DNA from 2 places in the Arthrobacter sp. NA-172 genome. Region 1 is predicted to be linked to the other one. Evidence: riboswitches for the same ligand, from Rfam matches in the RefSeq annotation. Region 1 holds a riboswitch; the other holds the start of a gene.
The links. A riboswitch is a leader RNA that binds a small molecule or an ion and turns the genes downstream of it on or off. The one in region 1 is predicted to bind glycine.
Positions count from the first base shown of each region.

Region 1 (6,995 bases):
CTACTTTGGGCGGAATTACCCGTGGTTTCAGTTCCCCCGAGGTGGCATTCAACCGCGCCATCTAGTTTGACCGAGAGATATCAGACGGTGACTCAGCACCCCTGATGAAATTCAACCCCTTGACTTTCACATGCTTAAGCGAATACTTAAGCATGTGCTTAACAATCAAGGCGCCGCGGATCTCGATTCCGTCTTCCACGCCCTTGCCGACCCCACGCGAAGGGCCATCGTGGCCCGGTTGTGCGAAGGGCCAGCGTCGGTCTCGGAATTGGCGAAGCCCTTCGCCATGAGCCTTCCGGCGATTGTCCAGCACCTCCAGGGCCTGGAACAAAGCGGACTGGTGCGCAGCGAGAAAATCGGGCGGGTCCGCAGCTGCAGCATCATCCCCGAAACGGTTCGGGAGGCGGAGGCCTGGCTTGGCTTGCGCCGGACCTCGGCCGAGCGCCGGCTGGACCGTCTGGAAAGTTTTCTCAACCAAACCACCCAATAAACCAAGACCACCAGCCAATCAATCAAGGAGTAGCCATGAGCACCCCCATCACTCACGCAAGCTTTACCCTCGAACGCAAACTCGACGCCCCGGTGTCGCGCGTCTGGTCAGCATTTTCGGATTATGGCAACAAGAAGAAGTGGTTTGTCGGCCCGGAAGAGTGGACGCAGGGTGAATCGAGCCTCGACTTCCGCGAAGGTGGATCCGAGACGGACACCGGTGGCCCCGAAGGCGGCTTCGTGTCGAGCATGAAGTCGGTCTACCACGACATCGTCGAGAACCAGCGGATCGTCTACAGCTACGAGATGTATCTCAACGGCGAGAGGATGTCAGTTTCGCTGTCCACCATCGAAATGGAGTCCGACGGCGACGGAACCCGCCTTACCTTGACCGAACAAGGTGCCTACTTCACCTCGGAAGACCATGTGGAGGGCCGCAAGGAGGGCGCCGAGGGACTCCTCGATGCCCTCAAGGCCTTCGTGGAAGGCAACTGACGGCCCTACTTTGCGGTCGGCACGCGGCGGAGCACGACGGCGGCAAGGACTGCCGCTCCGGCCATCAGTACCAGCCCGATCGCCGCGGTGATGTGGACGCCCGATTCAAAGGCTGCACGCGCCGCGGCGGTCAGGGCCCCGGCCAAAGGCTGCGGCAGCGTCGCGGCGGTGTCCATGGCTCCGGCAAGCGTCTCCCGCGAGCGATCGGCCGCATGGCCTGCCAGTTCAACCGGAAGCACCAAGTGCTGCTGGTAGGACGCGGTCAGGATGGAACCAAGCACGGCCGTACCCAGTAATGAACCGAGCTCGTAGCCGGTCTCGGAAATCGCCGAGGCTGCGCCCGCCTTGTCGGCAGGGACTGCGCCCAGGATGAGATCGTTCGAGATGGTCTCAGCCGAACCAACTCCCACGGCCAGAAGCAAGAGTGCCGTCAAGAGATAGCCGGGCCCTTGGCCGTGGTTTCCGACTGCTGCCACGAGATATCCCGCCGCGCTCAGGGTCAGGCCGAACGCCACCACCAGTCCCGGACGGATCCGCTTGACCAAGGGAACCACCACGAGGCCTGCCACGATGGTGGCGAGCAGTGCCGGAACCATGGTAATTCCAGCCTCCATGGGGGACCGTCCCTCCACAAGCTGCAGATGCTGCGCGAAGAAGTAGATGAACCCTGTCATGGAGAACAGGGACAGGATGTTGGCCGTAATGGCCGTGCTGAACACCTTGTTGCCAAAAAGCCGCACGTCCAACATGGGGGACGTCAATGCCCGCTGTCTGCGGACAAAGACGATTCCCATGGCCAGGCCGAACGCCACGAAAGCTGCGGGGCCCGGACCGAAGCCGTGAACTGCGATCTCCTTGATGCCATAGACAACCGGCGCCATGGTCAGGATGGACAGCACAATGCTGGGGACGTCCGGCTTGCCTGGGTTGCGATCCTTGGACTCGGGAATGAGAAACGGGCCGAAAGCGATCAGGGGCAACAGCAGGGGGACGGCCACCAGGAAGACGGCTCCCCACCAGAAGTGCTCCACGAGCCAGCCACCGAAGATCGGCCCCAAAGCGGCGCCGCCGGAGAACCCGGCTGCCCACACGGCGATGGCAAGCCGGCGGCGGTTCGGATCCGGGAAGATGTTGCGGATCAGGGACAGCGTGGACGGCATCAGCATGGCGCCGAAGATGCCCAGCCCGGCGCGTCCCGCGATGAGCCATTCGGCCGACGGCGCAAAGGCTGTGGCTGCGGAAACGGCGGCGAAGCCGGTGCCGCCGATCAACAGCAAACGACGCCGGCCGATCCTGTCGCCCAGATTGCCCATGGATACCAGCAAGGCGGCCAGCACCAACGCATAGGCATCCACGATCCACAGCAGCTGCACGCCCCCCACGTCCAGCGTCCGCGCGATTTCCGGCAGGGCAAATGTCAGCGCGGTATTGTCCACAGCCACCAGCAGTACGGGGAACATCAAGAGTGCCAGGGCAGTCCAATCGCGCCACTGGGCGGATTGGGTCGAAGGGGTGCGGGGGTGCTGGGTTGTGGATGGGCTGAACATGAAGATAACTATACCGTCTGGACGGTATAGTTTCAATCTCACCTATCTAACTGTTGTATCGAACTAAGGGATGATGGACACCATGCCGCGAAAACCTATTGCCCGGGACGCTGTCCTGGATGCCTTTGAAGCCCTGTTGATCGAGGTGGGGGAGCGTGCCGCTACGCTCGACGCCGTCGCCAAACGTGCGGGCGTTTCCAAGGGCGGCTTGCTCTACCATTTCCCCAACAAGGAAGCCATGATCAGTTCCTTGCTGGAACGCATGGACGCTTTGGCCAAGCTGGACATCGAGGCGATGAAAGCGGCCCCCGAGGGTGCCTCCGCTTTCTTCATCAAGTCCTCCCTCTGGGCCGATACCCCGATGGACCGCGTGTTTGTGGCCGCTACGCGGCTCGCGGAAGTAGCCCATGAAGAAACCCGCAGGCGCTTCGCCGGAATCCAGCAACAATGGCTGGATGTCCTTGCCGATGAAGTAGGGCCGGAGATGGCGAAGGCTGTCCGTTATATGGGCGATGGGCTGTACTTCAACGCCATGCTTGAAGGCGGAGCCGGCGATACAGAAGGTAACGCAAGCGAAAGGAATGCCGACGTCGTCGCGCTGCTCGCCGCCGTCGAACGCCTCCGTGACTGAGCGCGGTGACTTTATTTGCGGACGCGGGCAGTCCGTAGGACAATTGACACTTGTGGCAGCCGTCACCGGCAACCACGATCTGATTCACATAACTGAATACGCCTTTGACCTGCGGCGGGAGAGTCCTGCAAGCAAGTGATGCAGGCGCCGTAGGAGCAAACCCTCCCCAGGAATCTCTCAGGCCCATGTACCGCCGCGGCAAGGCAACTCTGGAAAGCAGCAAGCTGTTTACCGGTGTCCTGGACACCCGAACATGCTGTGCTCACCGACGGTGCAAGCGAAGCAGTGCCACAAGCACGTTTCGCGGAAACTCTCAGGTCCAATACAGAGCGGGGAGGAACCCGATTAGCTATGGCGTACCCTGCGCCCCTTAGTAATGGAGTTCCTTCGTGACGGTTAATTCAACCTCCACCACGTTCGTTGACCGGCACATCGGTGCCCAACGCCAGGCCGACATTGACATCATGCTCAAGTCTGTTGGCTACGACAGCGTCGATTCGCTCGTGGACACCGCGGTTCCCAACGACATTCGCCAGGACGTGGCACTGACTCTGCAAAACGCCCTGAGCGAGGTGGAAGTACTTGCTGAGCTGCGCAAGTTGGCCTCCAAGAACAAGACGGCTGTGCAGATGATCGGCCAGGGCTACTACGACACGGTCACGCCACCGGTGATCCGCCGCAATATCCTCGAATCTCCGGCCTGGTACACCGCCTACACCCCGTACCAGCCGGAAATCTCCCAGGGCCGCCTCGAAGCCCTGCTGAACTTCCAGACCATGGTCCAGGACCTCGTCGGCCTGCCCATCGCCAACGCCTCCTTGCTGGACGAAGCCACGGCGGTCGCCGAAGCAGTCCTCATGATGCGCCGCGCGAACAAGAACAAGACGGCGCACGACGGCAAGACTGTCCTTGACGCCGACTGCCTCCCGCAGACCATCGCGATCGTCAGGGGCCGCGCCGAGGCGCTGGGCTTCGAGGTCGAGATCGCTGATCTGTCCCAGGGCCTGCCCGACGGCGACATCAACGGTATCGTCCTGCAGCAGCCGGGCGTTTCCGGCCGGGTGTTCGACCACGCCGCCGTGATCGCCGCCGCCAAGGAACGCGGTGCCCTGGTCACGGTCGCCGCAGACCTTCTCGCCCTCACCCTCATCACGCCTCCGGGCGAGCAGGGTGCCGACATCGCCGTCGGCTCCACCCAGCGATTCGGCGTTCCGCTGTTCTTCGGCGGTCCGCACGCCGCGTACATGGCTGTCCAGAAGGGCCTCGAGCGCTCCATGCCGGGCCGCTTGGTGGGCGTTTCCAAGGACGACGCCGGTACTCCCGCCTACCGTCTCGCCCTGCAGACGCGCGAGCAGCACATCCGCCGCGAGAAGGCCACGTCCAACATCTGCACCGCTCAGGCTTTGTTGGCCATCGTCTCCTCGATGTACGCCGTCTACCACGGACCCGAGGGCCTGAAGGCGATCGCCGAGACCGCCCACAACCACGCCCGGACCCTGGCGGCCGCGCTGAAGGCAGCGGACCTCGAGGTCCTGCACGGCAGCTTCTTCGACACCGTTACCGTCCGCGTGCCGGGCAAGGCTGCCGAGATCGTTGCAGCTGCCGAGGCCAAGGGCATCAACCTGCGCGGCATCGACGCCGACACTGTGGGCATCTCGGTTGACGAGACCACGACGACGACGGTCCTCGCCGACGTCGTCAGCGTGTTCGGTGCCTCGCCCGCCGGCTCGGTAGAGGGCTTCGCGCTGGATGCCGCCGTCGAACGTACTTCCGACTACCTCCAGCACCCGGTGTTCAACACGCACCGTTCCGAGACCCAGCTGCTGCGCTACATCCGCAGGCTTTCGGACCGCGACCTCGCGCTGGACCGCACCATGATCCCCTTGGGTTCGTGCACCATGAAGCTGAACGCCACGGCCGAGATGGAAGCCATTTCCTGGCCGGAGTTCGCCTCGATCCACCCCTTCGCTCCGGATTCCCAGACCGAGGGCTGGCGTGAATTGATCACGGACCTGGAGTCCCAGCTGACTGAAATCACCGGTTACGACCAGGTCTGTCCATCCAGCCGAACGCCGGATCCCAGGGTGAGCTCGCGGGCCTGCTTGCGATCCGTGGCTACCACCACTCCCGCGGCGATGAGCAGCGCAACGTCTGCCTGATCCCGGCGTCGGCGCACGGCACCAACGCCGCCTCCGCAGTCCTGGCCGGTATGAAGGTTGTTGTTGTCGCCACGGCCGCTGACGGCACCATCGACCACGCGGACCTGCAGGCAAAGATCGAAGCCAACAGGGACGTGCTCTCGGCCATCATGATCACCTACCCGTCCACGCACGGCGTGTACGACGCCGACGTACGGGAAGTGTGCGATTCCGTCCACGCAGCCGGTGGCCAGGTGTACATCGACGGCGCCAACCTGAACGCCCTCGTAGGCTTGGCGCAGCCGGGCAAGTTCGGCGGCGACGTGTCCCACCTGAACCTGCACAAGACCTTCTGCATCCCGCATGGCGGCGGCGGACCCGGCGTTGGCCCGGTCGCAGCCAAGGCCCACCTGGCGCTGTTCATGCCCGGCAACGCCGCGGCATCGTCCGAGGGCGGCGTTTCTTCGCAGGGCACTCCCATCTCAGCTTCCCGCTTCGGTTCCGCCGGTGTGCTGCCGATTTCCTGGGCGTACGTGAAGCTCATGGGCGGCGAAGGCCTCACCGAAGCCACGAAGTCCGCGCTCCTTGCCGCGAACTACATTGCCTCCCGCCTCAACGAGCACTTCCCCGTGCTCTACACCGGCGAAGGCGGACTCGTTGCCCACGAGTGCATCCTGGACCTGCGCGAACTGACGGCCAAGACCGGCGTCACCGCCGAGGACGTGGCCAAACGCCTCATCGACTATGGTTTCCACGCTCCCACCCTGGCGTTCCCCGTTGCGGGCACCCTCATGGTGGAGCCCACCGAGTCCGAGGACCTCGGCGAGATCGACCGTTTCATCGAGGCCATGATCACCATCCGCAAGGAGATCGACCAGGTGCTGCCCACGGCGAGTTCACCGTGGAGAACAGCCCGCTGCGGCACGCGCCGCACACGGCTGCCGCCGTCGTGAGCTCCGACTGGAACCGTGTGTACTCCCGCGAGCAGGCCGTCTTCCCGGTCCACCACCTCAAGCAGGACAAGTACTTCCCGCCGGTAGGCCGCATCGACGGCGCCGCGGGCGACCGTCACCTGGTCTGCTCTTGCCCTCCGATCGAAGCCTTCGAGAACTAAGGATCGACCAACATGACTGAGAATTACACTGCGCTTTACGAAGAGCACAAGAAGCTCGGCGCTTCCTTCACCGATTTCGGTGGTTGGCAGATGCCTTTGAAGTACTCCTCCGAATTGGCCGAGCACCACGCCGTCCGCCAGTCCGCAGGCCTTTTCGACCTCTCCCACATGGGCGAAGTCTGGGTCACGGGCCCGCAGGCTTCCGCGTTCCTGGACTACGCGCTGGTAGGCAAGATCTCCGCCATGTCCGTGGGGAAGGCCAAGTACTCGTTGATCTGCCAGGAAGACGGCGGCATCATCGATGACCTCATCACATACCGCCGCCCGTCGTCCGTTGAGGGCTCCGACAAGTTCCTCGTGGTGCCCAACGCCGGCAACGCCAAGGTTGTTGCTGAGGCTCTGGCCGAACGTGCTTCAGGCTTCGACGTCGTCGTGGAGGATGCTTCCGCAGCCACCTCGTTGATCGCCGTCCAGGGTCCCAAAGCCGAGAGCATCCTGCTCCGCCTGGTCCCTGCCGCCCAGCACAGCCTCGTGACGGAGCTGAAGTACTACGCCGCCGTCGAGGTGCCTTTCCTTGTGGC
Region 1 is NZ_JBINOT010000003.1:614,947-621,941, forward strand. Features, by position in the region: gene ACF0H6_RS16945 (sigma-70 family RNA polymerase sigma factor) at 1-65, shown strand, start outside; gene ACF0H6_RS16950 (ArsR/SmtB family transcription factor) at 155-490, shown strand; gene ACF0H6_RS16955 (SRPBCC family protein) at 526-984, shown strand; gene ACF0H6_RS16960 (MFS transporter) at 990-2,531, opposite strand; gene ACF0H6_RS16965 (TetR/AcrR family transcriptional regulator) at 2,614-3,162, shown strand; glycine riboswitch at 3,268-3,365, shown strand; partial or broken gene gcvP (aminomethyl-transferring glycine dehydrogenase) at 3,552-6,414, shown strand; gene gcvT (glycine cleavage system aminomethyltransferase GcvT) at 6,427-6,995, shown strand, end outside.

Region 2 (6,995 bases), on a different contig from region 1:
CGTTCACCTCTGCCTAGCTTGCCGGGCCGTCGGTGCCGCGTACGTTGAAAGGGTCCGGAGCAGCACAAGCTTTTTAGCAGTGAGGAAATCCCATGACCATCAACGAGAACCCCGTCATTCTGACGAAGGACAGCATCGAGGCCGCTGACGCTGACGTTGTGGACGCGAACGTCACCGTGGTCAACGAGATGTACGAGGAGCTCCTCAACCATGAGGAAATCGCTACTGACGCGCTGCGCAGCTACTTTGTGGACTACTACCTGACGCAAGCACTCGCCGGCGGTTTCGCCCAGTACGTGTTCACCGTCCCCGAGCGGGACGAGGTGGATACCTTTGTCCGCGAAGGCCTCGAAGCCATGGGCGCCACCGGCCACCTTGAGCTTTTCAACCGCACCGCCGCAGCATTTGATTCCCTCTCCGAGGACGACGCCGAGGCTTACTTGGACGGCGACCTTGACGAGTCCGAGGACGCCCCGGAAGCCGTGGCCGAACTCGAGGCGCTCGACGGCGAATTCGAATCCCTCGTGGAAACCGAAGACATCATCGCCCTCAACGCAGCATGGCTCCGCAGCCAGGACGGCCTCCTTTACCTGGACGAGGAGCAGCTGAAGGCCCACATCGCCGAGCGCGTTGCCCTGATCCCCAACCTCGAAGAGCGCCAGGCCGAGGCTGCAGAAGCCGAACTCGAGAACGCGCCTGAATTCGAGCTCATCATCCGTGAACTGTGCGACGTTGCCGGCTACAAGCTGGAGAAGATCACCATGGGCGATCCCAACTACGAGCACGACGGTGAGACGATCCTCGCGTGGCACTTCACCACGGACCACGGGAATTACATCATGATCGAAGAGGACGACGAAGCTTTCATGATCCACCCCGAGACGAAGGAAATCATCGCCGCGGTTGAGTTCGAAGACGCCGACGAATTCGAAGACGCCTAAGGCGCTCGCTCACCTTTAGCCCCTTGAGAGCAAACGCTCCTTCAGATTGATCTGAAGGAGCGTTTGCCGTTTGAGCCGTACAAGTGAGCGAGCGTCAGTAGGTTGAGCCGCTGGGGGTCATCATGGAGCCGGAGGGGCTGACCAGGTACCAGACACCGCCGACGCCCTGGCCGTAGGTGTCACTGGAGTCTTCGTCCTTGGAGTAGAAGTAAATGGGCATGCCGTTGATGGTGATCTGCATCTTGCCGTCCGCCGTCGGGATGGTGCCGATGGTTCCGCCCACGCCCTCAACCGCAGGAGTGGCCGCCGTCGTCGTCACGGCTGGCCAGGTCGTCGCGCATCCTCCTGTGCAGGCGCTCTTCCCGGAACCCTTGACGTCCTTGGTGAAGAAGTAGACACTCTTGCCGTTGGCGGCCACCACTCTCTGGCCGGCACCCGACGTCGCCGTCTTCAGCTCTGCCGGGGCAGCGGCAGCGCTCGACGCCGAGGGGCTAGGCGCGCTTGAACTCGACGAACTGGACGCCGAGGGGCTGGGCGCCGCAGCGCTTGAAGAAGTGGATGTCCCGGCGCTACCTCCACACGCAGTGAGGGCAAATGCCAGAGCAAGGACGCTGAGACCGGTGCTGAGTGGTTTCTTCATGGTTTGCTCCTGTAGTTGGACCGGCCGTGGGGGCGCCGGAGCCTAACCCCTACGACGCCGCCGGGTGAAGAATGGTTCACAGGGCTGAACCATTCTGCCTGCGGGCACGTCGTGTTGCCCGAGAAGGGGAAGCCGCAAAAGACAGGAGGCGCCGATGCCGCTCGATGAGGACGTGGTGGCCGCGATTTATCGCGACCACGGCACAGCCCTGCGCCGCTTCGTACTGAGTTGCATGCCGGACGCGCACCTGGCCGAAGATGTGGTGCAGGAAACCATCCTTCGCGTGTGGCAGCGTGCCCCGCAGATCACAGGAAGCCTCCGCAGCTATCTGTTCCGCACAGCCCGCAACGTCATCATCGACAACTATCGCAAGGCCCAACGGCGCCCGGCCGAGGCAGCCGAGCGCGACATGGAGGATCCCGCAGAAGCAACGGAGCGCGTGGACGAGCTCCTCAACCGGGTCCTCATGGAGGAAGCGCTCCTGCGGCTCAGCACTGAACACAGAGAGGTGCTGGTAGCCCTGCATTACGAACGTTTCACGGTGAACGAGGCCGCGTTGAGGCTCAACATCCCCAGCGGCACCGTGAAATCCCGGGCCTTCTACGCCGTCAGGGCGCTTCGTACGATTCTGGATGAAATGGGGGTGCAGCGGTGAACGAAACCGGACTTCACCAATTGCTGGGCGCCTACCTGCTTGGCGGTTTGGAGCCTGCCGAGACCCGTGCTTTCGAGGAGCACCTGGAGAGCTGCGCTGACTGCCGCCGCGAGCTGGGCGAGTTGGAGAGCCTGCCGGCCCTGCTCGACGCCGTCCCCGTGCCCGACGCCGTCGCGCTCACCGCCGGGCGCCCCGCCGTCGAGCCTTCCGCGTCCTCCCGGGCGGCACTGCCCGCCCCCTCGGACGCTCACCCACCGTTGGAGGCCTTTCCTGAAACGCTCCCGCAGCCAATCCTCCTGAAAATGGCCGCTCGGCGCCGGAAATCCCGACGCCGGTGGGTGGCCCTGGTGGGGGCCGTGGCCGCGGCATGCCTGGGGTTGGGAGTGCTCGCGGGACCGCTGCTCAACCAGCCGCCTAAGCCTGACGCAAGCTACTCGGTGCAGACGGACAACGGTCTGCAGCTCACGGTAGGGATGGTCAAGAAAACGTGGGGAACCGAGCTCCAACTGGAAGGCCGCAGCATGCCTCCGCAAGGCACGATGTACCTGTGGGTCAAGGGCCGCGACGGCAAGGAAGAATTGGCTTGCGGTTGGACGGCGACGTCCAGCGGGCACATCAAAGTGACGGGCGCGACGCCGGTCCAGCTCGGCGGGATTTCGGGCGTGGAACTGCGAGACGACAACCAAAAGACAGTCGCGGTCATTTCGGTCCCGGGGAGCTAGGGGTCTCCCGGATCCATTTGGTCAAGCGGTTGAATAACCAACCGGTGATTACGCGGATACGGGTCCGCTGGCCGCTGGATCGGTGAGATCGCCCTGTGCCCACGTGGGCGCTTCGAGCCTGTTGAAGCTGTATAGGTGTATTCCGGAAACGAGATCCGGGTGCGCCGTCAGCTCAGAAACAAGGCTGTCCGGTGAGTATTTTTCCCCGCCCAGAAGGTGGCGCGCGAGAGTTCCTTTGCCGTTGAGGAATTTGAGGGACGTTCCAACGCCGATCTGCGTTGCCAAAGCCAGCAGTTTGGTGCGGGGAACCGCGCCGGCCACCCCGGCCCACACCGGCAGTTCGAAGCCCTCCCGGCGCAGGAGCGCAGCGTAATCGAAGACCTTCGGGGCGGAAAAGCACATCTGCGTGACGACGTGCGTCGCCAAATGCTGTTTGGCCAACAGGGCATCCAGCAGATCCAGCCCGCTGACGGAAGGATGGCCCTCGGGGTATCCGGCGATACCTGCCGAGATCCTGCCGCCGGTGTATTCGGCGATGTCCTCCAAGAGGGGCAGGCTCGATCCGTAGGGCCCAGTGCCCTGCGGTCCGTCTCCACCCACGGCGAAGACGTCGGTGATTCCTGCGACCTCACAGTCCCGGAGGATGCCGGAGAGCTGCGCCCGGTCCTTGATCCCGCGGGCGGCGAGGTGCGGAATCACGTTGTAGCCGAGGAGACTCAGCTTGACGGAAGCCTCCATGGTCCGCGCGATGCCGTGATGGGGCAAGCAGGTAACCGTGAGCGTTGTGGAAAGCGGCACTGCGGCCTGGACTTTCTCGACGATTCCGTCTGAGGGGATGATTTCAATCCGGGTGGGGAACATGTGTGAGCCCATTCGGATCAGGCCGTCGTCTGGTTTGCGAGGAGGGTGCGGGCTTCCTGGCGGGTGGTGCCGGAGTCATGGATGCCGTCGGCGATGTGCTCTAAGTGCACGGGGATTTCGCGGCCTTTTTTGCGCATCGCGGTGGCCCAGAGGCGTCCGGCGCGGTAGGAGGAGCGGACCAGGGGTCCGGACATGACGCCGAGGAAGCCGATTTCCTCGGCTTCGGTGGCGAGGTCCACGAATTCCTGGGGTTTGACCCAGCGGTCCACGGGCAGGTGCCGTTCGGAGGGGCGCAGGTACTGGGTGATGGTGATCAGGTCACAGCCGGCGGCGTGCAGGTCGGCCAGGGCTTCGGAGATTTCTTCCCGGGTTTCGCCCATGCCCAGGATGAGGTTGGATTTGGTGACCATGCCGTGGGCCCGGCCCTGGGTGATGACGTCCAGGGAGCGGTCGTAGCGGAACGCGGGGCGGATGCGCTTGAAGATCCTGGGCACGGTCTCGACGTTGTGCGCGAAGACTTCCGGGTTGGAGTCGCAGATAGCCGCGATGTGTTCGGGTTTGCCGGAGAAGTCCGGGATGAGCAGTTCCACGCCGGTGCCGGGGTTCAGTTCGTGGATCTTGCGGACAGTTTCGGCGTAGAGCCAGACGCCTTCGTCGGCCAGGTCATCGCGGGCGACGCCGGTGACGGTGGCGTAGCGCAGGTTCATGGCCTGGACGGAGCGGGCCACCTTGGTGGGTTCGAACATGTCCACGGGGGAGGGTTTGCCTGTGTCGATCTGGCAGAAGTCACAGCGGCGGGTGCATTCGGAACCGCCGATCAGGAAGGTCGCTTCCTTGTCTTCCCAGCATTCGAAGATGTTCGGGCAGCCGGCTTCCTCGCAGACGGTGTGCAGGCCTTCTTTTTTCACGAGGTTCTTCAGGCCCACGAATTCCGGGCCCATCTGGACCTTGGCCTTGATCCACTCGGGCTTGCGTTCGACCGGGACGGCTTTATTGCGCTGTTCAACGCGCAGCAGCTTACGGCCTTCAGGTGCCAGGGTCATGAGGAACTCCATAATTCAGGTGGCACGGACGCACCACGATGATTCGGTTCCTCCCCGCTCTGTATTGGACCTGAGAGTTTCCGCGTCTCCTGCTTTCGCAGATTCCGCTTGCACCGTCGGTGAGTCCGGTTGCCCGGGCTGCTTTCCAGAGTTGCCTTGCCGCGGCGGTACATGGGCCTGAGAGATTCCTGGGGAGGATTTGCTCCTACGGCGCCTGCTGAACGTACCGGCAGGACTCTCCCGCCGCGGATCATAAGCACGAGCCACCCTGCGGTGACACGTCTCACATGCTATCCGGTGCTTGTTCGGCACGCAAAGAATATGTCCCTTTGGCCCGGCTCCCGGGATCTGGCTGGATGAAGGCTGAAGACCCGCACCTTCGTCCTGCGCGCTTGTGGCAGGTCTGATCGTCTAGAGATAACCCAGGAACCTTGCAACCATGAACGCGGTTCCGACGATATTCAAGGCCATGATGCTCAGGCCGACGATGCCTGTAATGCGACCGGCATTCATTCGCCTCGACCGTATGATCGCGACGATCCCAGTGACCACGGCCAGCATGCCCAATAGGCCCGGTATGCCGCCCATGATCAGGGCAACTATCCAATAGCGATCACTGGTTCCGCCGTAGGGGCTGAGCATCATCAGAGCGCTTAATAACCCGATAGGGACCGTGACTGCGGCGGCGCCCGGCGCGAGCAAACTGGCGGTGAGGCTCGTGAGTCCTGCACCCAGGCCACGGCCATCCGTGGTCTGGCCTTGAGGGTGGAAGACGTGTGTCGGCTGCTGGCTCATGCTCCCCCCAATATTCGGCTAGTTAGATCCTGCGATAGCTGAGGTCGAAGATCATGCGTCCAGCCTCGTGGGCCTTGTTTTCGAAGCTCGTCCGGATCCGGCCATCGAAGCGTGGAGCCCATCCACCCAGATGATCCACTCCCTCATTCGGACCCGTGTGCTCGGTGCTGACCGGTGCTCGGCCTTCCTTGACGGGTGCGCCGCCCACCATGGATTCGACACCGGATTCCCACACTTGCGTGAGGGGGCTGCCGGCGCCGGCCCGTTCGCCGTCGTGCACGTTTTCAAACTCGGTGGAGCCGGCGAGGACTTCGCGCACGTGAACCGCGTAGTTGGACCAGTCGGTGGCAATCCGCCAGAGACCACCCTTTATCAGGGACCGTGCCGCGAGTTCGGCGAACGCCGGCTGGATGAGGCGGCGTTTGTGGTGCCGGGATTTGTGCCAAGGGTCGGGGAAGAAGACCCAGAGCTCGTTCACTGAACCCGCTGGGAGCATCGTGGCCAGGACCTCAGGGGCGTTGGCTTCCACCACGCGGACGTTGCTTAGGCCGCGGCTGTTGATCTTGATCATGGTGTTGGCCAGGCCCGGCGTGTAGACCTCGACGGCGAGGAAGTTCTTGTCCGGGTTCTCCTCCGCCGCGTGGCATACGGCATCGCCAAGTCCCGAACCGATTTCGACGATCAATGGTGCCCTGCGCCCGAACTCCGCTTCGGCGTCGAACACGTAGTCCGGGTGCACGGACGTGTTGGCGACATGCCGCGGAAGCCTGGATGGCCCAGCGGTCCGAGTGCTCTTCCCACGCGGCTTGGCGGCGGCCCTGAAGGCGCGTCCCGCGGCGCACGAAACTGACCGGCCGGCCGCCATAGGTGCCGAAGGATGCTTGGCTGCCTGGGGTCACGGGGCGCGAAGACTGCGGTGTTTCCGGGGAATCTGGGGTTTCACTCATCCCCTCCAGAATAGCGTCGCAGGACCAAACGCCCGTGGCGGAACCTGCTTATGTGGATAACTTCGGGGCCGCCATCGGCGGAACGTGGCGTTATGGAACGCCGCAGGGGTTCCCCTTCTCGCCCCGAAGCCACGAGGCGCTGGCGGGAACGTAGCTCGGGCAGATCGAGCCACCCAAGTACACGTGCTGCCAAGCTGTCCGGCCAAGTTCGGCGGTGACCCGGAACGGTGCTCCGTGGTTATCGACCTTCTGCACCACGGTCTTGCCGGAATCTAGGACGGACAGCTCAAGGCCTACTGAACACAACGACTTCTTGGTCTCGATCTGGACGACCATCACCTGCTGCTGGTCCTTCTGCAGAAAAATGGAGTTGTCGAGGAAATACGGACGT
Region 2 is NZ_JBINOT010000001.1:1,986,978-1,993,972, reverse strand. Features, by position in the region: gene ACF0H6_RS09875 (hypothetical protein) at 93-941, shown strand; gene ACF0H6_RS09870 (hypothetical protein) at 1,036-1,581, opposite strand; gene ACF0H6_RS09865 (sigma-70 family RNA polymerase sigma factor) at 1,736-2,236, shown strand; gene ACF0H6_RS09860 (anti-sigma factor family protein) at 2,233-2,958, shown strand; gene ACF0H6_RS09855 (methylenetetrahydrofolate reductase) at 3,007-3,819, opposite strand; gene lipA (lipoyl synthase) at 3,837-4,862, opposite strand; glycine riboswitch at 5,018-5,115, opposite strand; gene ACF0H6_RS09845 (hypothetical protein) at 5,274-5,657, opposite strand; partial or broken gene trmB (tRNA (guanosine(46)-N7)-methyltransferase TrmB) at 5,680-6,604, opposite strand; gene ACF0H6_RS09835 (hypothetical protein) at 6,695-6,995, opposite strand, start outside.
Region 2: linked by a shared signal. The riboswitch ahead of lipA (lipoyl synthase) and the one ahead of gcvP (aminomethyl-transferring glycine dehydrogenase) in region 1 are both predicted to bind glycine.